DNA from 3 places in the Pseudovibrio sp. JE062 genome. Region 2 is predicted to be linked to each of the others. Evidence: predicted binding sites of a transcription regulator. Region 2 holds the regulator's gene; each other region holds the start of a gene.

Region 1 (6,825 bases), on a different contig from region 2:
CTGGTCCATCTTCGGGTTGTCGAACTTTGGTGTCGGGGATGGGTCCATCACATAGCGATCCTGCACCATGACCGGATAGGCGTAGGCGGTTGCGATGTGGCCGAACTTGGCGATGTCTTCGTAGAGCTTCACATGCATGAGGCCGTATTCTTCCAGTGCATGCATCTTACGGGTTTCAGTTTCGCGAGGCTCGAGGAAGCGGAGAGGCTCCGGGATTGGAACCTGATAGACCAGCACCTGATCCTTGGTCAGCGTGTCTTCCGGAATGCGGTGACGCGTCTGGATGATGCTGGCGTCTTTGGTCTTGGTGGTCGTCTCCACGCCTGTGGTCTCAACGAAAAAGTTGCGCAGGGCGACAGCGTTTGTGGTGTCGTCGGAGCCCTGATCGATCATCTTCAGGCAATCGTCTTTGCCGATGACTGCCGCAGTGACCTGCACACCGCCGGTGCCCCAGCCGTATGGCATTGGCATTTCGCGGGCGGCGAAGGGGACTTGATAGCCGGGGATAGCAATGCCTTTGAGGATTGCGCGGCGGATCATGCGTTTGGTTTGCTCATCCAGATAAGCGAAGTTGTAGTGCTCGCCGGAGATGCCTTGTGTCTCAACGTGCTCGTTCATTGTGCTGCCTCCGCAACGAGTTCATGTTCAGCTGCTTCGCGCTTTTCCTGCCACTCCTTGCGAACCTTGCGGATCAACTCCAGCTCTGACTGGAAGTCCACGTAGTGCGGTAGCTTGAGGTGCTCAACGAAGCCGGTGGCCTGAACGTTGTCTGAGTGGGAGAGGACGAACTCCTGATCCTGTGTTGGGGAGTCGATCTCTTCGCCTAGTTCCTCAGCGCGTAGCGAGCGGTCCACCAGAGCCATGGCCATGACTTTGCGTTCGCCCTGACCCGGCACCAGACCATACCCACGGGTGAACTGCGGTGGTGCGGAAGCTGAGCCTTTGAACTGGTTGATCATCTGACATTCGGTGACTGTCATGGTGCCTAGCGGTACTTCGAAACCGAGTTCTTCCATGAAGAAGTCAACCTCGACTTCTCCCAGGCGGATTTCGCCTGCGAATGGGTGAGTTCTGCCAAAACCGCGCTGGGTGGAGTAGCCTAGAGCCAGCAAGAAGCCTTCGTCTCCGCGGGCGAGGTTCTGCAAGCGCAGATCACGATCAGCCGGGAAGGTGAGTGGTTCGCGGGTGATGTCGCCAACCGGTGCATCTGGTGCGCGTGGCTCGTCTTCTTCAATCAGGCCTTCGTCATTGAGAAGATCGGTAACGCGAGGAACGACCTCTTCCTTCTCGAACTCCTGAGTTTCTGGCGCTGGTGCTTCACCATCTGCGGCCAGTTTGAAATCGAGCAGGCGCTGAGTGTAGTCGAAGGTCGGGCCAAGCAGCTGTCCGCCTGGGAGATCCTTGTAAGTTGCAGAAATGCGGCGACGGATCAGCATCTTTGCCGTGTCGATTGGTTTGGAGTAGCCGAAGCGTGGCAGGGTGGTTCTGTAGGCGCGCATCAGGAAGGCAGCTTCGATAAGGTCGCCGCGGGATTGCTTAATGCCCAGCGCTGCCAGCTCTGCGTCGTACAGTGAGCCTTCTGCCATCACGCGGGAGACTGAGAGGTAGAGCTGCTCGGAGATTTGCTTGAGGCTCAGGGATGGGATGCTGGTATCACCACGGCGATCCCTCGCCATGAGTTTGTGGGCGTTTCGGATAGCTTTTTCGCCACCTTTTACAGCAACATACATGGGTTAAGCCTCCAAACTGGTGATTTTCGTAGAGCGCGGCAGGCCTGCGACCTGATTGGCTCCAGCGAAGATGACGTCGATGCCGAGCGGATAAAGCGTGCTGTTGTCTTGCATCTGCTGCCAGAAGGTTGCTGGTGTAGGCGTGATACTGAACTGCTTCGCGGTTTTGATGCCCGGGCCTTTGAGGGTGACGCCGGTATCTTCGGTCAGTTCGTCGACCATCAGGATGATTGTTGTTGAGCGGTCCGGATACTCAGCGGTTCCTGCGGAGAAGCTTGCGATGGCTGGTAAGAGCTTAGTGTTTGAAACCAATGCGAATGCTGCATCTGCAGGGCTTTCAACAAAGGGAGCAGCTGTGTGGAAGCGGATGTAGTTTTTGACGCTCTCATCTGCTGCAAGCGCTGGGTCCAGCCATAGCGGCGTATCGTAATCGCAGAGCGTCAGCACCAGTGCAGTTGCTGCGACGGACAAGGGTGCTGGAGGCGTGAGTGTCAGATCATCCAGTTGCTGTACTGTGCCTGGCTGTGCCAATGCGTTCATGGTGGAACGGAAGACAGACTGGGCGTTATGGACTGGATCTGCAAAGCCGGGAGCGGGCGCTTTTGCAAAGATTGAAGTTGCGGTTTGCGTGCTCATGTCATTCTCCCCGTACCATGGTGAAGAAGTCTACTTTGGTGGCGGCGACTTCAGCGCGTGTTTCGTTTTCAGCTTGCTCCTGAGCATTTGCTAGTGGCTGAAGAACTTTTGCTTCAATCAGCTCACGGTGTTTGGGCTGTTGCCAGAGAGCATCGACCAGTGCGGCTTGCAGAACTTTTTGCTTGTCTCTGCCGAGCGCCTGACCAAACCCGGTGGTGCCGTCTTCAAGGGCGATGACACAGCGGGTGACGGTTGCTTCGCACATGTTGAAGGGAGCTCCGGTGCCGCCTGCGCGGCCACGAACCATCACCAATCCGATTTCTGCTGGTCGGATAACGGTGTAGCTCGGTTCCAGACCGAGGTTGCTCCAGACTTCAGCAAGATCTTGTGCTGAGGCCTTGGCCAGAATACCCATGGCATTCTGCCTAGCTGCAATTTCGGGTGAATGCTCTTTGAGCGAACTTGCCGTCATTTCAGCCCCTTTGACTTTCAGGAACACGCTGGTTCTCTGGCATTGTGTGGTGACGCTTTGATCAGGAGGTTGGTCTGCGCGTCTGAATTTGGTTGCTAAGCTAGAATGAATGTTGTCTAGTTGTATAGACAAATATTTTACTCGCCAACTGAGTAGTGTTGTTTCATGACGAAGACATGACGAATCCGATGAAATTTGATTTTTCTCCAATTGAGCGGCGTGCCGGCGTTGCAATGTGGAAGCAGATTGCAGAAGTGCTGCGCACAGAGCTTTCGCGTGCTGAGGTTTCTGAAGGCGAGAAAATTCCTACAGAACAAGAGCTTGCTCAAAGTTTTGAGGTGAACCGCCACACCGTTCGGCGCGCGATTTCAACGCTGATTGAAGAAGGTTTTCTGCGCTCAGATCAGGGGCGGGGCACCTTTGTTGCCCGGGCACCGCTGGTTTATCCCATCGGTCCACGCACGCGTTTTTCGGAGAATTTGTCGGGTCAGGCGCAAGAGGTTTATGGGGATATCTTCCGCACAACAGAGGTGGGTGCAGATGCTTACACCGCTGAATTGCTGGAGGTTGACCTTGGTACGGCGCTATTTAAATGCGAGTCTGTGAGCTATGCCGATGGGACGCCAATTATCGCAGGAACGCGCTGGTTTGAGGTGTCACGTTTCCCAAACCTGCCTGCAGATTTGCGAGAGACCAACTCAATCACCAAGATCATGGAGAAGTATGGTTTCGGCGATTACCGACGCAAAGAAACGCGGATTACTGCGGCTCTTTGTAGTGCGCACAATGCGGAACTGCTCAAGATCTCCGAGGGATCTCCAGTGCTCGTAATGGAATCCACCAATGTGAATGCGAGCGGTGTGCCTATACAAATCGGTCGGGCTTATGTGGCTGCTGACCGGATGCATCTGACTGTCAGAAATAATTGAGCTTAGATCATAGCCAATATTTTGGAGCTTCTACAGCTGCGTTCCAGCGTTCCTGTGCTTCCAGCCATGCGTTGTCAGCACGGGCCTGATGCCAGCCAGCGACGAAGCCGATGACTGTTGAGACTTCGTTGTTTTGTAAAGATTGCGGAAGCTTCATCGCGACGAGACGGTCCGCCATGGCTACATCATTCAGGTAGCCGAAGGTATTTTGCAGGCGCTTCAGGCACTTAAGGAAAATGCGTAAATCTTCTGGCTCGTAGAGTGAGCGGAAGAACTCAACAGTGTAACGCATTTTTTTGAGCGCTTTTCGCAGATCATGGCGTTGCTCAATCGTAAGATCCTGCAGGTTCTCTGCACGCTTTTCGCAGGCCCGCCAGCGTTTGGAGAGGGCGTTTTGTGCGAAGGTTTGGATCGGCAGGTCGAGTTTTCTGGTGTCTGTCAGGCCCAGATTTTCTTTCCATGCCGGGCTGTGAGAGAGTTCCCCCAGCTGTAGCAGGAAGCCGTTGAGTTGCGGATTTATCAGGTCTTGCCTCAGTTCAACCTGCGCTTCCACATGAGCCAATTTGATGGCTTCGAAGAGCGGTTCGACCGAGTGCGTATCTGGTAACAAAGGAATGACGGGTGTGATGATGTCTTCCACCAGCACATCGATATCCCTTTGATTTCCTGCCGTTGTTGCCAGTTGCTTTGCGGAGGCATCGAGATCAGCGATGATTTCGTTGTTTGGTAAGGCCGCCTTGTAGATGTTGAAGGCGCTTCTTAAACGGCGGAGGCCAACGCGCAGTTGGTGTGGACCTTCGGAAATGTCTTGCTGCAGAACACAGGAGCGGTTGGTGACGATCTGATTGAGACATTCGCCAAGGATTTTCTGGAGAGCGGACCCTGCGCTTTCCTCTGGTTCTAGCTCGATATAATTGGAATGCTGTGCTTCTGAAGGGAGCTCAGGTGGTTGACCACTTGCCAGCCGGTAGCCGATTCCTGCTTTGTTGCTGTTGGAAAACAGAATTGGTCGATCTTTCATAAGAGCGCCAGCCAGTTTGTACAGGCTCTCGACTGGACCTTCCATGAGCTCCAGTTCCACTTCGTGAATGGGATGCTCATCCGTTTTCGTTTTGGCAATGCCGCTGTCAAAAGCGACTTCGATCTTCGCTCCGGCTTTGTCAGTGTAGTAGGTCAGCGTGCGGGAAATAGCGGTTTCAAAAAGGATGCCCCAGTCCTTATCTTCTAGCAAAGACAAGAGCTTCTGGCGAACTTCCTCATCTGTGATCGCATCAAAGTCCGGTTCAATCCCGCCAATGGGCAATTCAAGCTCAATCCTTTTGGAGAGCCCGGACTGCATGCTGCCGCCTTGCTTGATGGTTTGCAGCCAGTTGGTTCCATTGTGGCGAGTTCTTAGGGAAATACGTGCTTTTTTGAGCGTATGGTCTGGTGTGTCGTAATAGACTGAACGGAGCTTTTTAGTCGACTGTTCGCTGACAGCAAAGCCTTCGGGTGGCTTGGCTTTGATCAGCTGCGCCAGTGTTGCTTCATCGACGGAAAGTTTGAGCTCAATCTCGTGCATGATCGCAGGACCACCTTAAGCACAGCGTGCGATGTGGAAGCGTGTTCCATCCCACTCTTGTTGATTTTACGTAGTAAACATCTCGCGAACGCAACCCGGTGTAAAGGGTGCAAAACGTCTATGGGAATTTATCAAAGATATAATCCCCATTTGGCAACGGTATTATGAAATGTGCTCTATGAATGCCCGTTGGCGCGTTACGCGGGTGTCAGTGGATCCTGCTGGAATAGATAGGCATCAAAGGCCGGATCATCCACGTCTGATAGCTCCATAAGGCGCTTCTTGACGTTCTCAAGGTGTTGCCACATGGCCTGTTTTGCGGCCTGCGGGTCGCGGCGCTGAAGGGCGTCCAGAATGTCCTGATGGTCGTTAAGCCACTCTTCGCGATAGGTGTGGTCGAAGATGCGTTCGTGCAGTTTATCCCACATTTTTGAGCGAGTGCGCTGCTGCCAAAGATTTCTGACCATGTCGACCAAAACGGAGTTCTGAGTAGCTTCTGCGATCAGAAGGTGGAACTCTTCGTCTGCTTCGTAGCCACCGGAGCCTTTGGCAAGGTCTTCGCGTTCCCGTTCCAGAGCATCGCGCATGCGCAGGATGTCTGCCTTGGTGACCATGGATGCAGCGAAGGCCGCGATGTTGCTTTCCATCAGCTGGCGTGCCTGCAGCAGTTCGAATGGGCCGATGTCTTCCAGATTAGAAGCGGGAGTAACCTGATCTGTATCCGGCAAGCGAACGACGTAAGTGCCTGAGCCTTTGCGAACATCAATCAAGCCTTCGATCTCAAGCATGATCATTGCTTCGCGCAGGAGTGAGCGGCTCACGTTCATTTCTTCAGCAATCTGGCGTTCCGGACGCAGGCGATCACCGACCTTGAACGTTCCGTTGCTCAGTTCTTTGCGCAAGACTTCAGCTACTTCCTGATAGCGGCGGCGCTGACCATCCATTTCGCTTGTTCTCCCATGCCTGCGCGGTTGGCGTATTTTTAATGATTGCTGCACGCTTAAGATACTAAATAAAGCAGATTTGCAAGCGAGACAAAAGGCCAGAGATCTGCGTTGTTACTCTGGCCTTTCGCATTCTTGTAGAGGGCTTACTGCGTCAACGCTTTGATGCGTGTGATCAGGGAGCCAACTCTTTCAGATTTTTCCGCTGCTTCTGCATGCATTGGCAAGACAGCTTCAATGAATGGCGCTTTATCCACCTCAACAAACTTCACGCCCAGCTCAGATTTTGCCTGCTCAATATGCTTCTTGGTCATGTCGTTCCACTGGGCACGGTGGAAGTGCATGGATGACTTGGCAGCGTCACGAATAGCCGTTTGTTCGTCCGCGCTTAGCGTGTTCCAGATGGTTGTTGAGATCACCACGATAGATGGGATCATGGTGTGACCGTCATCGGAGTAGACTTTGGAGACTTCACCGTGACGTGCTGTGGTCAGCGCGAGTGGGTTATTCTCTGCACCATCAACCACGCCCTGCTGGAGCGCGCTGTACAGTT
Region 2 (6,825 bases):
CGCCGTGCTGATCTACGATGCAGGCCAGCTTTTGCTTCAGCATCAGGCCTTTTTCCTGAACAGCTTCGAGAAAGCCCGGCTCCAGGACGGTTTCCATAACAGCAGTGCCGACAGCCATTGCCAGCGGGTTGCCGCCGAATGTTGTGCCATGCACGCCCGGCACCATGCCGCTGGCCGCTTCATTGGTTGCGAGGAACGCCCCCATCGGGAAGCCACCGCCGATGCCTTTTGCGATCGCCATCAGGTCTGGTGCAACACCAGCCCATTCGTGGGCAAAGAGCTTGCCGGTACGACCAACGCCGGTCTGGATCTCGTCATAGATCAGCAGCAGGTCGTTTTCATCACAGATCTCACGCAAGCCCTTCAGGAAAGCTGGATCCATAGAGCGGATGCCGCCTTCGCCCTGAACTGGCTCCAGCATGATGGCTGCGGTTTCCGGGCCAACTATCTTTTTGACTGCTTCCAGATCGCCAGCCGGCACCTGATCAAAACCTTCTGGTGCTGGACCGAAGCCTTCCAGATACTTCTGCTGACCACCAGCAGCCAGAGCTGCCATGGTTCTGCCGTGGAACGCATTTTCAAAGGTGATAATGCGGTTCTTTTCCGGATTGCCCTTGGCAAAGTGGTAGCGACGCGCTGCCTTCATGGCACCTTCAGTCGCTTCCGTACCGGAGTTGGTAAAGAACACAACATCCGCAAAGGTGTTGTCTGTCAGCAGCTTTGCGAGCTTTTCACCCTCTGGAATGGTGTAGAGGTTGGTGACGTGCCACAGCTTTTCAGCCTGGCCTTTCAGCGCCTCAACGAGCTTTGGATGCGCATGACCCAAGCCGGAGACGGCGATACCCGAGGCACAATCCATGTATCGTCGACCATCAGCCGCATAAAGCCAGACACCTTCCCCACGCTCAAACGCCAGGTCTGAACGTGCATAAGTCTGCATTAGCGACGAAGTCGTCATTTCTCACTCCTCATGGATTGAGCACTCTGCTCAAAAATCTTGGTTGCTACAAAAACAAAAAACGCCATCTGGCGCTTCATTCAACACCCGAAGGTGTCCGGTTGTAAGGAAGGCGACATATAAACCGCGTTCCCTCAGGGCAGTCAATAACACGTATTGCCAGCAATACCTTACTCCTGTTCAGGAATGGGCAGCCGGCTTTTTGTGCTTCCTATCGGTGCATTCCGGTTGGTCTGCTACCTGAGGAAGGGCACATTGTGGCATTTTTAAATGGTGGAGTAGAGGTCTAATCCCCTCTTCACTGGCCAGTTTTTTTCCATATCTCTTAAGGTTTATTCAATACACCTCTAGCGTGTACCGCGTCATATGAAGGTGTCATTCGGCGAGTGCATCTGCACTGCAATTTGTAGTTTACTAGTGTTTTTTACTAGTTGTTTTTCAGTGGTAAATATATGTATTAAATATCAACGGGGTAACGCTATCAGCTCTTACTTTGTGTTGGAAAGAATGCGGTGGAACTTGGTTTAACAAACAGCTCCTATTCTTTAGATTGATAATCTTCTCCCACCACAAGAAGGCTGTTATAGGTAAGTAGTAGTACGGCAATTCTGGGGAAAACCAGAGTCTTCCCCACCTCAATTCTTTGAGGTTATTGCTCGTAGGAACGCCGATATAGTACTGTGCGATAAGAGTTATACACCATCTCGTAGTTACTGAACGCTGCAAGCACACACGCTCAGGTTAGCGGCAAATTCGGATACGTCCGAGCTGAGCGAATACTGTTTTGCGCGCCACTGAAGGAAGACGGGGGCCTTTAATGAGCTGGACAGCAGAACGTGTAGAGTTACTAACCAAGCTTTGGGCAGACGGGTTAAGCGCAAGCCAGATCGCTGGGGAGCTAGGCAATGTGACCCGAAATGCCGTAATTGGTAAGGTTCACCGGCTCGGGCTTTCAGGGCGTGCTAAATCAGGGGGCGGTGCAACCAAGACGAGAAAGGCAACTGCCCCAGCGGCAAGAACAGCTTCTCCAATTAAACCGACAGTGACCGAAGCGGTCGCAGCAGCAGCTCCCTCTCCTACTCCTCGACAAGTTCAGCCAACAGTGGCAGGCGCCAACGCTCTTAAAGTTGAGCCAATTGAAACGATCGAGACCGAAATCGCTCCCGTCCCAGTCGCAGAAATCTTTATTCCGGTTTCCGAACGCGCATCCATCCTGACATTGAACGAACGCACCTGTAAGTGGCCAATTGGCGATCCGGGTTCTGAAGACTTCTACTTCTGCGGTCGTCAGTCAGATGCAGGCACACCGTATTGCGCGCATCACCGCAGCATTGCCTATCAGCCAGTCAGCGACCGCCGCAACCGCCGCGCCAGCTAAAATAGACTGACAGCAAGCGTTATGAGCCGGGTCCAGTGCCCGGCTTTTTGCTGTCTGAGTGCCTGTTTTGTAACGACTATCCGCCTGTGACTGCGTTTAGTGCTTCTGAGCGCTGAAGGTTTGGCGGGTGACGTTGCCCCAGTACGGATCGTTGTAGCTGTCTTCCTGATAGTGGCCTGAGGTGTAGTCGTTCACCACAGCGCGCCAGAAGGCGGTGGCGTGGTCAGCGCCTTCAATCTGTTTGATTTGCCAGTTGCCGGGCATCTGATCAAACAGCGCGCTGGCAAACTGCAGGCCCAGCTTGTGTCGGCGGTAGTAAGGCACGACGTAGAACTCGCAGACTTCGAACCCCTCCTGCTCCTCCTGCTTGATGGCCGCCAGTCCTGCCGGGAGGTCGTTGCTGTACACCAGATAGCCGGTGATGTTGCCTTCCAGCAGCGTGTCCTTGGCGAACAGGCCGTTGGCGTCAGGCTGTTTGTGCGTGAGAGGCGAGAACTCTGCCTCGTAAGCCTGGCAGAGATTGTCGTAGATATGAGCGGTTGCTCTATCAACCGTCTTGATTTTCATTTGTTATCCGCATTGTTTTTAGTCTGCATCTCCGGATCAGAGATGCAGTTTCATAATGCGCATATAGCAGAAATCGATTACCCGACAGCAAACTGGTCGTTGAAAGCGTATCCGGCGCCGCGGACGGTGCGGATCGGGTCTTTCATGCGGCCCTTGTTGATGGCTTTGCGCAGGCGGCCCACATGGACGTCGACAGTGCGCTCATCCACGTAAACATCATGTCCCCACACACCGTCGAGCAGTTGCTCGCGGGAGTAGACGCGGCCCGGAGCACTCATGAGGAACTCCAGCAGGCGGAACTCGGTTGGGCCGAGGTGGATTTCACGGCCAGTTCTGCGTACGCGGTGGGTTTCACGGTCCAGCTCAATATCACCGGACTTGAGCATGGTGGAGACAACTTCCGGCAATGCACGGCGGAAGATCGCTCGCACGCGGGCCATAAGCTCCGGAATGGAGAAAGGTTTGACGACGTAATCATCCGCTCCGGTTGCCAGACCACGAATGCGTTCAGACTCTTCACCACGCGCTGTGAGCATGATGATTGGCATGCGTTCGGTTTCTGAACGTGCCCGCAGACGGCGGCAAAGCTCGATACCGGAGAGGCCGGGCAGCATCCAGTCCAGCAAGAGCAGGTCCGGCTGGCTTTCCTGCAGCAGGAGTTCTGCCTCATCTCCTCTTGCGCATACGTCGACATTGTAGCCTTCCGCTTCGAGATTGTATCTCAGCAGCAGGCTTAACGGTTCTTCGTCTTCTACAATCAGTATCTTAGGCATACCCTAGTGCTCTCTTTGCACCTTCTGTTGTAAAGCAGTTTACCGTCATCACTGTGCATGTAAACCACTTTAACCTTTTGTAGTTGCGTCTTTTCTTATCAGAAACGCGAAGCCGCCCTCTGATTTGACACATGAAGTGCCGCATAATGAACCCGGCACTCCAAACCTTGTTCAACGTGGTCGCCTTCCGGGCTTGCAGCTTCCCGGAGAGCGGCACGTCTCAGACAGCGCTGCTGTCTGCCAGTTCGTCCGTTTTTGGACGATCAGCCGGAAGCTGATTTCCGGAGATCATGTAGTAGATGTTCTCGGCAATGTTGGTCGCATGGTCACCGATGCGCTCAATGTTCTTTGCACAGAACAGCAGGTGGGCGCACATGGTGATAGAGCGTGGATCTTCCATCATGTAAGTGAGCAGCTGACGAAACAGACTGGTGTACAGCGCATCGACCTCATCATCGCGCAGATGTACGCGCTGGACGACTTCCAAATCACCGGAGGTGTAGGCATCCAGAACGGCTTTGAGCTGTTCCAGCGCCAGATCAGACATGTGCTCCACGCCGACAGCAAGCTGCTTGTTGTTGAACTCACTCTCAATTGCGAGCGTCCGCTTTGCAATGTTCTTGGCCATGTCGCCAACGCGCTCCAGATCGTTGGAGATGCGCATGGCGGCGATGATGTCGCGCAGATCGCTTGCCATCGGCTGGCGGCGTGCGATCACGGAGATGCACAGCTCTTCCAGCTCGGCCTGCATGTTGTCGAGGCGCCTGTCCGCCGCAATGGTGCGGGTTGCCAGCTCGCGGTCCTGTCGCAGCAGTGCGCTGACCGCATCATGTACCAGCGTTTCTGCGAGGCCGCCCATTTCGACGACACGACCGGCCAACTCTTTCAGTTCTTCATTGAAGGACGAGACGATATGATCTTTCATCGGATGATCTCCTTAGACCTCCTTGCCTATTATTTTTAACCGAAACGGCCAGTGATGTAATCCTGCGTGCGCTGGTCTTTGGGGTTGGTGAAGATGTCGTTGGTCAGCCCCTCTTCCACCAGTGTTCCCAAGTGGAAGAATGCAGTGCGCTGCGAAACACGCGCTGCCTGCTGCATGGAGTGGGTTACGATCACGATGGTGTAGTTCTGGCGCAGCTCGTCGATCAGCTCTTCCACTTTTGCGGTGGCGATCGGGTCAAGCGCAGAACATGGCTCATCCATCAGGATCACTTCCGGAGACACAGCGATTGCGCGCGCGATGCACAGGCGCTGCTGCTGACCACCGGAGAGTCCGGTTCCCGGCTCATCCAGACGGTCTTTCACTTCCTCAAACAGACCGGCGCGCTGCAGGGAGCTGGCGACGATCTCTTCCAGATCGGCCTTGCTTTGTGCCAGACCGTGAATGCGTGGGCCGTAAGCCACGTTCTCAAAGATGGACTTCGGGAACGGGTTCGGCTTCTGGAACACCATGCCAACGCGGGCACGCAGTTCCACTACATCAATGCGTGGGTCGTAGACGTCATCGTTGTCGAGAAGGATGTCACCTTCCACGCGGCAGATATCGATGGTGTCGTTCATGCGGTTGAGGCAGCGCAGGAAGGTGGACTTGCCGCAACCGGATGGACCGATCAGCGCGGTCACCTGATTTTTGCGCACATCCAGATCCACACCATGCAGGGCCTGCTTGTCGCCGTAAAACACTTTTACGTCACGGCCACGCATTTTGAGCGTTTCGCCTTCAGCTGATACGGCTGGTGGCGCGCTTATTGTTGTATCCATTGCACTCTCGGTGTCTGTGGTCATTTCCAATGCCATGATCTTGCCTTTCAAATCACCAGCGGCGCTCAAAACGTTTACGAAGGACGATTGCGATTGCATTCATCGAGATCAGGAAGCCGAGCAGCACCATGATCGCGGCAGAGGTTTTCTGCTGGAAGGCCGGTTCGGGGAAGTCTGCCCACATGAAGATCTGAACCGGCAGCACGGTCGACGGATCCACCGGGCTTGCCGGGATATCGACGATGAAAGCCACCATGCCGATCATGAGAAGCGGTGCGGTTTCGCCCAATGCCTGTGCCATGCCGATGATAGTTCCAGTCAATATACCCGGCATTGCCAGTGGCAGCACATGGTGGAACACGGCCTGCAAGCGGGAAGCTCCAACACCCAGTGCAGCTTCGCGGATGCTAGGCGGCACGGCCTGAAGGGCTGCGCGGGAGGCGATGATGATGGTTGGCAGCGTCATGAGCGCCAGCACCATACCGCCGACGACCGGCGCGGATCGCGGCAAGCCGAAGACGTTGAGGAACACTGCCAGACCAAGCAGACCGAAGACGATCGATGGCACGGCTGCCAGGTTGTTGATGTTCACCTCAATCAGGTGGGTCCAGCGGTTCTTAGGCGCGAACTCTTCCAGATAAATCGCAGCGGCCACACCAATCGGGAATGACAGAGACAAGGTAACGAGCATGGTCCAAAAGGAACCAACTGCTGCACCCCAGATACCGGCCATTTCAGGTTCACGGCTTGCACCGGACTTGAAGAAGATGGAGTTCCACTGGTTCTCGATGGTGCCTTTGGAGACCAGATAGTCCGTGTAGGCGATCTCTTTATCAGAGAACTTGCGGAAGCTTTCCGGTGTTTCCAGCTCTTCAATGCCCCATTGGCCAGCAGCGACGGCTGCATCGGAGCTGAGCGGGATGAAGGCGGTGCCGGTGACGCTGGTTGGCGTGACCTTTTCCGCTTTGATGGTGCCGCCATTCACGTTCACGAAGAAGCTTGGCATCTTGTTGTTGAGTGTGCCGCCATTTTCAATATTGGCAAGATGGCCCTGCAGAACAGCCAGTTCCGCCTTCCGGGTTTCCAGAGTTGCCTTGATTTTCTCGAGTGCTTCTCTGTTGCTCTCAACTTCAGAGGTCAGGCGCTGCACAACCAGCGGATCTTTTTCACTTTTCAGGCGGGTTTCGAGGCCTGTGATCTTGGTGTTGACGCTGACTTCAGAACGGCCGCGGGCTTCGATCTTGTCAGAAAGCAGTGTGACTTCGTTCTCGTAGTAAGACTTGAGAGCGGCGATAAGCGCACCGAACTCCGGTTTCTCGGCGGTGATGGTCACCTGCCCTTCGGTTCCGGAAACGGTGGCTGCGCTTGTTGTGGTGATCTCGTTT
Region 3 (6,825 bases), on a different contig from region 2:
TTGAAATTTACGCCTGTTTTGGTTTCTTGTAAAGAGGGCGCCTAAAATTTCTTGCTGAGGAGAAATCGGGGAGGTCTGCGATGTTTTGTAGTTTCTACACAGGGTATTTTCTGTTTCCACAGCTACAGTTGCTACTTGCTCTTGAATTTCAGATGGTTCGTGGGTATCTACCCGGGCATGGACACGTGGCCGAGTGGTCGAAGGCGCTCCCCTGCTAAGGGAGTAGGCCCGGAAGGGTCTCGAGGGTTCGAATCCCTCCGTGTCCGCCATCTTCCCTTTACATGATTGAATGAAAATACAGGCAAGTCAGCCTGTTATGGCTTGTGCCTTTGTTCATTCCTGCACCACATGTGTAGAGAGGAGCAGGGCGGGGCCCTGCCACTTTATTACGGAAGCCGCCGTTGCTTTTAGCGCCTCATCAGAAACAGATGCATTAAATGGTGGTTGCGTCTTCTGTTTCCAGCGTCTCAGTGAACTGGCTTACCAAGATCTCATCTGCAATGTTTGAGAGGATTGCTTTTCCTGCGCGCAAGGCAAGGGTTGCCTTGTCTGTGTCAGATATGGCAGCGCTTTTGATCTGGCTGGTCAGTTTGTTAATGCCCGGCTGCAGGTCATCGCGTGTATTTCGGGCTGTGTTGTCCTGATCTAAAGGTTCATCTCGTTCACTTTCAACAATAGACAGATCTGATGCAGCTGCGACCGCTTGTTGAGGTTGCCCTTCTGCATCGATGTACAGGACGACCACAGCACTCAGGGCTGCATCGCGTTGCACAATGCCAATGTTGCATTCTCCTAGGTCTTCGGGATAGCTGCCTTTGAAACGGACAATTGAACCTGCTGGAAGACGAGATAGTTTTCTTCGATGTTCACGAAGAAGCTTAATTACTTCAAAGTCAGTCATGATGTTTAAACTCACACATTTAGTGTTAAAAAAAATTGCTCTCGCAGACGCTACCCCAATGCGTAACGTATCAATTTTGCACATGCTGTCCTGTGTCGTGAATCTGGACAAAAGCCAGAGTATGTTGATTGTTAGATTTAGGGGGTAAATTCACTAGGTTTAGTGTGGATATCTGATTCTGTTTGCTCTTTGAGTCTTTGGAGGTACCGACATGGTGGTGGCACGTTTAGTGCTCTATCAGGCAGCGGCTAAGCTGATTTCTGAGTTTGAAAAAAATGGTTTTGAGATTTTACAGGGAGATTCATTTGCAGACGCGGCCAAGGCTTTGCCGAAGGTCAAGGGAGGGCTTACACCTCATTTTGCTCACTCTCTCAATGGACAGAGTAAAGAGAATGCCGCCTGGATAGGGCTCAGGCTTCCTGGTGAAAAGAAGTTCTGCGGTTTTGCGGCAATTCGGCTGGAGCCGCTGCATGGGATGGTGCTCTCTGATTTTTGGGCATCTTATTGGCGCTTGCGATATGACGACGTGAATGGCAACCCGGTGCAGATGACAGATGCTCAGCCGGAGATTGCGAAACGTATATCAGGGCAAGTTGGGTATCTGGGGGATCTTTGGATCAGGCCGGACCTGAGAAAACTGGGATATGCGCGAAGATTGATGGAACTTGCGCAACTTCTGGCTTTCGATCTCTGGCGTCTTGACTGGATTTATTGCTGGATGCGGCCTGCTGATTTCCTGAATGGAAATGGAGCACGTTGGGGATGGATGGTCGGCCAGCCCGATGGAATTCGCTTTGAAGTTCCAGCACGGGATTTTCCTGAAGGGTTAGCGTTGTGTGCAAACCCTTCCTATGCGCTTACTCAGTTGATTGAGGATATAGCGCGCGATGCTTGATTGGGTAATTCCTGCGTGAATACAACAAGCTGAGATATTCCTGCTCGTGAATGCACGGGCAGGATCAATCTGCAATACTCGCGATAGCTCTCATCGGAAAGGTTCGCGCCAATCAAATCAAAGATGGGCTTGTTGGTTTGATAGGCATTCCAGTAACTGCTCGCCACCAGTTTTCGGTAGGTTTGCGGCATTGCTTTTCGAGCTCTGGTTGGATGCTGCGCCCATTTTGAGCCGAACACATGACGTGCGAAGCTCTCGGTTCCGATCATTAGAATGTCAGGACTGTCACTCGGTGTTGCCGGAGGCGCCATGAGCAATACTTTGCGGGCGTAATCAATGAACTCGGGTGAGAGGTGGCCATTGGACTGGTTCCAGATGTGCAAAAGTTGTGCGCCCGTTGTGCTCAATTCTTCGAGTATGAGTGCTGTTGCTGGTCGCCTCTCGGTATATTCAAGCAACTTCCTGCTCCTGTCTTTGCTGTGTGTAGGCGAGAACCAGCGCAGGGCGGAAGGCGTTGATCACTTCCTTTTGTTGCTTTTCGCTCAGTAAATCTATGTAGGGGCAATCATAAAGATTAATGCACATCATCTTAAGTGCTGTGATCAGGTCAAACTTCTCGGCAGTTTTAATAAGGTCCAGTACCTCTTCCTTATGTGAGAGGGTTGGGCGATGCCAGATGAGTGATAGTGCGCTTTCGTTTTCCATATGTGTCTCTCTTTAGGTACTTCCGATAAGAGCGCCTGATCAAGCTATAAGGCAGTATCCGTTAGTTAAAAAATATCATTTATTAGTATTCTTCGTCTTCGCTGCGTTGTATATATTTTCAACTATAATAGATAAATCTCTTATGCTGCCCCTTCCTTCAAGAATCTGTTCTTCGAGTCTTATTCCTTCTTCAAAAGACTGTAAGAATAACTCCAAGTCAAGTTTATCTGTTTGGGGCCTGTTAGGATCGTTTGCAATTTCTCCCAGAAGGCTGTGTGTCAGGTTCTCAGCGTTTGGTTTTGTGTCCGTGAGTATCTGGTCTTCCCCGAACAGCAGGAACTGAGGAGATGTTTTGAAGCGGCGCGCATAATGGGTCGCTTCTTCCTGGCCAAAGGACCTGGAGCCATTCTCATGACTTGAGTAGGTGCTCACATTGACACCAAGAGATCTGGCGGCAGCCGAAGCTGTTTTAAAGCCCGCATTGAAGCGAGCAGTTCTAAGACGTTCGTTTGGTTTCATGGCTTCATAGTATTAATTTTATGCAATATGTATTGATATTATGCCGTGTCAGGCGGCAACGCAATGTCCAGTTGCTGTGTGAGTGATCGGCTGAAAGCAAGAAGCTGATTTTTCTTAATTCATATCTTCGATTCTTCTTCTAGCTCCGCATATCTCGCAGGTGCGTCTGCGCGCTGATGCATTTCCCCTCTCTGTCACAAAAACGTAATGGATCGCTTGTTTTGCCAGCTAGGTTGGGGAGGTGGGGTGTGACGGTTTTTTGACGGGGTGGGTTTGAGGAGAGGCGTCATTTGTCTGTAACAATCGCGTGTGCCTAGTACGTGAAATTTTAACAGGCACCGGGGTTGAACTCTTGATCCAGTTTGAAGGCGTTAGAAAAGAATTTGGGGCGCATGTTGCCGTAAAAGGCGCAAGCTTTATTGTCGAGAAGCCTCAGATGATCGGCATCATTGGTCGCTCTGGTGCAGGCAAGTCCACCTTGCTGCGGATGATCAACCGGCTGACCCCTGCCACTGACGGGCGGGTTCTTGTTGATGGTGTGGATGTGCTGGCTCTACAGGGTGCGCATAAGCGCAGATGGCAGCGTGACTGTGCAATGATCTTTCAGCAGTTCAACCTTGTGCCACGGCTTGATGTTCTGACCAATGTGATGCTTGGTCGGCTCAATGCCCATGGCACTGTTTCCAGCATGCTCAAGCTGTTCACCCGGGAAGAACGGGTGCAGGCTCTTTTGAAGCTTGAGCGTTTGGGTATTGCTGAAACGGCTTTGAAGCGGGCCGAAAATCTTTCTGGTGGTCAGCAGCAGCGTGTGGCGATTGCTCGTGCTTTAATGCAGGAGCCGAAAATGCTGCTGGCGGATGAACCAATTGCGTCGCTTGACCCGATGAATGCGCAGGTGGTGATGGATGCGCTGAAGGCGATCAACACCGAAGATGGTCTGACAGTTATTTGTAACCTCCATACTCTTGATACAGCTCGCAACTACTGCGACCGCGCGATTGGCATGCGTGACGGTGAGATTGTGTTTGATGGGAAGCCGGATGAGCTTTCTACCAGCGTTGCCCGTGAGATTTACGGTGCAGATGAGAGCTTTGAGGAGGGGATGACCTCTACGTCTCTTGGCAGCGAAGGTGCAAAGATCGCTGCCCTGGAACTGGCGACACGTGAGGTTTCACCTGTCGTCTCTGCTGCTGAGTAGCAGCGGGTTTTAGATTTTTATTCTGATATTGGAGTGCTCTGATGAAAATCGTCGCTAAAGTTGCTGCAGCTCTTGCTGTCAGCACAACCCTTCTTGCTGCGCCTGTGGCTCTGGCTGAAGAGAAAATCACCGAGTTCCGCATTGGTATTCTTGGTGGTGAAAACGAAGCGGATCGTCTTCGTTCCAACCAGTGTCTGGTTGATCGTTTTGAAAAGCTTCTTGGTGTTCCGGTCAAGCTTTTTCCGGCAGCGGACTATGCTGGCACCATTGAGGGCCTGAAGGGCGGAAACCTGGATTATGCTGAGCTTGGCGCTTCTGGCTATTCTGCAGTTTACCTTTCTGCTCCGGATGCGGTTGAGCCTGTGTTGACCACCAAGCAGACTGATGGCGCGACTGGCTATTACTCCGTGATGGTGGCGCGTGCAGATTCCGGCATTGAAACGCTGGAAGATATGAAGGGAAAGCGCATGGGTTTTGCTGACCCGAATTCGACCTCCGGTTATCTGGTGCCTTCAGTTGCTTTTGATGAAATGGGCCTGAAACTGGATGAGTACTTCGCGTCTACTCAGTTCTCCGGTGGTCATGAGCAGAACGTTCTGGCTGTGTTGAATGGCGATGTTGATGGTGGTGTGACCTGGGCATCCGGCGTTGGTGAATGGGAAGAGGGCTACACCTCTGGCAACCTGCGTAAGATGGTTGATAAGGGCATGGTTGATATGTCCGATCTGGTTCAGGTGTGGAAGTCACCTTTGATCCCGAATGGTCCGCTTGTTGTGCGCAAGTCTTTGCCTGCTGATGTGAAGCAGAAGGTTGTTGCCTCGCTGAAGTCCATGGTGACCGACAACACCGAGTGTTTTTACTCCGCACAGGGCGGTGAGTATGCTGACTTCGTGGACGTGAACCATGACTTCTACAAGACCATTGTTGAAGCGCGTCGCCGTAAGATTGAAGCGAAAAAAGCTAACTAACTCTCATTGATTGTTAAAGGGCGCGGATCTCACCGCGCCCTTTCTTTATGAGGGTCGCGAGGGCTCTCAGTTTTTTCCTGTTTGGAGGATGTTGAAGTGGCCGCTCATCTGGCGCTTGCCGAAGCTTCCCGTCTGGCCGAGATCTCTCAGACCTATGAGCGAGTTGCCCGGCGCCGTACTCTTTATACAATATCATTGCTTGGGCTTTGTGCCTTGAGCATTTTCGGCGGCTTGTACATTGCCGACGAGGCGAACTCCGGTGGTTTTTGGGCCGGGCTGGATAAGTTCTTTGATTATCCGGTAGAGCTTTTCGTCGGGGCCTATGAAAAGGGATTGGTTGGTCTCTTCGGGCTTGTGCTTCAATACCTCCCTTATCTTCTGGAGACGGTGAACATTGCACTGGTCTCCACGCTTCTGGCTTTCTTTCTTGGTGGAGCGTTGAGTTTCGTTGCTAGCCGTAATCTGGTGAGCAACCGATTTGTTGTTGGTGCCATGCGCCGCGTGATGGATATCTTCCGTGCGTTTCCTGAGATCGTGATTGCGCTTTTGCTGGTGCTGATCTTTGGGCCGAGCCCAGTTGCTGCTGTGATTGCAGTGACCACGCACACGATCGGGGCTTTGGCCAAACAGTTTTCTGAGGTGAATGAGAATTGTGACCTGAAGGCTGTTGAGGGGATCCGCAGTGTGGGTGGCAACTGGCTGGAGCAAATCCGCTTTGGCATTCTGCCTCAGGTGCTGCCGAACTTTCTTTCTTATGGGCTGCTGCGCCTGGAGGTGAATGTGCGCGCCTCGGCCATCCTCGGCTTTGTAGGGGCAGGTGGCCTTGGAGCGGAGCTGAAGATGGTGGTGGATTGGAACTACGGTGCCGACATTCTCGTCATTATCTTCATGCTGGTCATTTCTATCACATCCATTGACTACCTGAGCGGGTGGATGCGGCAGAAGCTGATTGGTCAGACAGGTCAGGTTTGAGGGAGCGCACTATGACAGATATTCGTTTATCAGATGCCGCGCTTTCCGATGATGCGCAGCGGTTGGATACTCTTTATCCGGGTATCATTGAGCAGGGATGGAAAAAGCGACTGTTAGGGCCCGGGCTTTCTCTGCTCGTTATTGTCTATCTCGTGATTTGCTTTTTTGCTTTCGGCGTGCCGGGCGTGATTGAAAAAGCTCGCGGGGACATGGCGCAGTTGTTTGCGCTGGATGCTTATGCTCACAAAGTGCATGCGAAGTATCAGTTCAAAAAAGCGGATCAGGGCTTTGTTGTGAGCCTGGAGGGTAATCGGCGCTCTAAATATAAAGAGCAGCCGAACTGGATTGCGCAGTCTGGCAGTCAAACCACCATTGATCTTGGCGGTGATGGGGTGCTGCGGTTTGGCGATGGGTTGGTGACCTACACCCATCCTTCTTATGAGCAGGACTTTGTGTTCAAGGTTGGAGATGGTGTGCCGCAGTTTGTTTCTGGTACGGAGGCTGACTGGCTTAAGGTTTCCAAGACGCAAGTGAATGCGCGTCCCTCTTTATATACCCGTATCTGGCTGACGAAGAGCAAGGTTGAGGTGCATCGCTACTTTGTGGGCTGGGAGAACTTCTGGTTTGATTTTGACAGCAAGCTGAATGGGCTGAGCTCGGGGGAGCT

Evidence for each region. Region 2 encodes PhoB, which activates phosphate uptake and scavenging genes when phosphate is short. Its sites were predicted from a motif close to TGTCATNNANCTGTCAT; they were not measured.
Region 1: phnF (phosphonate metabolism transcriptional regulator PhnF) is a predicted target of PhoB. The motif match lies at 3,004-3,020, and genes of this name have one in related genera.
Region 3: phnC (phosphonate ABC transporter ATP-binding protein) is a predicted target of PhoB. The motif match lies at 3,305-3,321, and genes of this name have one in related genera.

Annotation. Positions count from the first base shown of each region.
Region 1 covers NZ_DS996812.1:134,078-140,902, forward strand. The annotation lists partial or broken gene PJE062_RS19425 (alpha-D-ribose 1-methylphosphonate 5-phosphate C-P-lyase PhnJ) at 1-618, opposite strand, end outside; gene PJE062_RS19430 (carbon-phosphorus lyase complex subunit PhnI) at 615-1,730, opposite strand; gene phnH (phosphonate C-P lyase system protein PhnH) at 1,734-2,366, opposite strand; gene phnG (phosphonate C-P lyase system protein PhnG) at 2,368-2,838, opposite strand; gene phnF (phosphonate metabolism transcriptional regulator PhnF) at 3,027-3,767, shown strand; gene PJE062_RS19450 (CYTH and CHAD domain-containing protein) at 3,775-5,328, opposite strand; gene PJE062_RS19455 (FCD domain-containing protein) at 5,526-6,272, opposite strand; gene PJE062_RS19460 (TRAP transporter substrate-binding protein) at 6,419-6,825, opposite strand, start outside.
Region 2 covers NZ_DS996809.1:328,046-334,870, forward strand. The annotation lists gene PJE062_RS13930 (aspartate aminotransferase family protein) at 1-958, opposite strand, end outside; gene PJE062_RS13935 (GcrA family cell cycle regulator) at 1,776-2,336, shown strand; gene PJE062_RS13940 (GNAT family N-acetyltransferase) at 2,433-2,903, opposite strand; gene phoB (phosphate regulon transcriptional regulator PhoB) at 2,981-3,676, opposite strand; gene phoU (phosphate signaling complex protein PhoU) at 3,897-4,601, opposite strand; gene pstB (phosphate ABC transporter ATP-binding protein PstB) at 4,637-5,440, opposite strand; gene pstA (phosphate ABC transporter permease PstA) at 5,493-6,825, opposite strand, start outside.
Region 3 covers NZ_DS996805.1:149,744-156,568, forward strand. The annotation lists tRNA gene PJE062_RS00650 (tRNA-Ser) at 180-269, shown strand; gene PJE062_RS00655 (hypothetical protein) at 434-901, opposite strand; gene PJE062_RS00660 (GNAT family N-acetyltransferase) at 1,113-1,796, shown strand; gene PJE062_RS26255 (hypothetical protein) at 1,763-2,254, opposite strand; gene PJE062_RS00665 (hypothetical protein) at 2,247-2,501, opposite strand; gene PJE062_RS00670 (helix-turn-helix transcriptional regulator) at 2,577-3,020, opposite strand; gene phnC (phosphonate ABC transporter ATP-binding protein) at 3,373-4,218, shown strand; gene phnD (phosphonate ABC transporter substrate-binding protein) at 4,260-5,186, shown strand; gene phnE (phosphonate ABC transporter, permease protein PhnE) at 5,283-6,158, shown strand; gene phnE (phosphonate ABC transporter, permease protein PhnE) at 6,170-6,825, shown strand, end outside.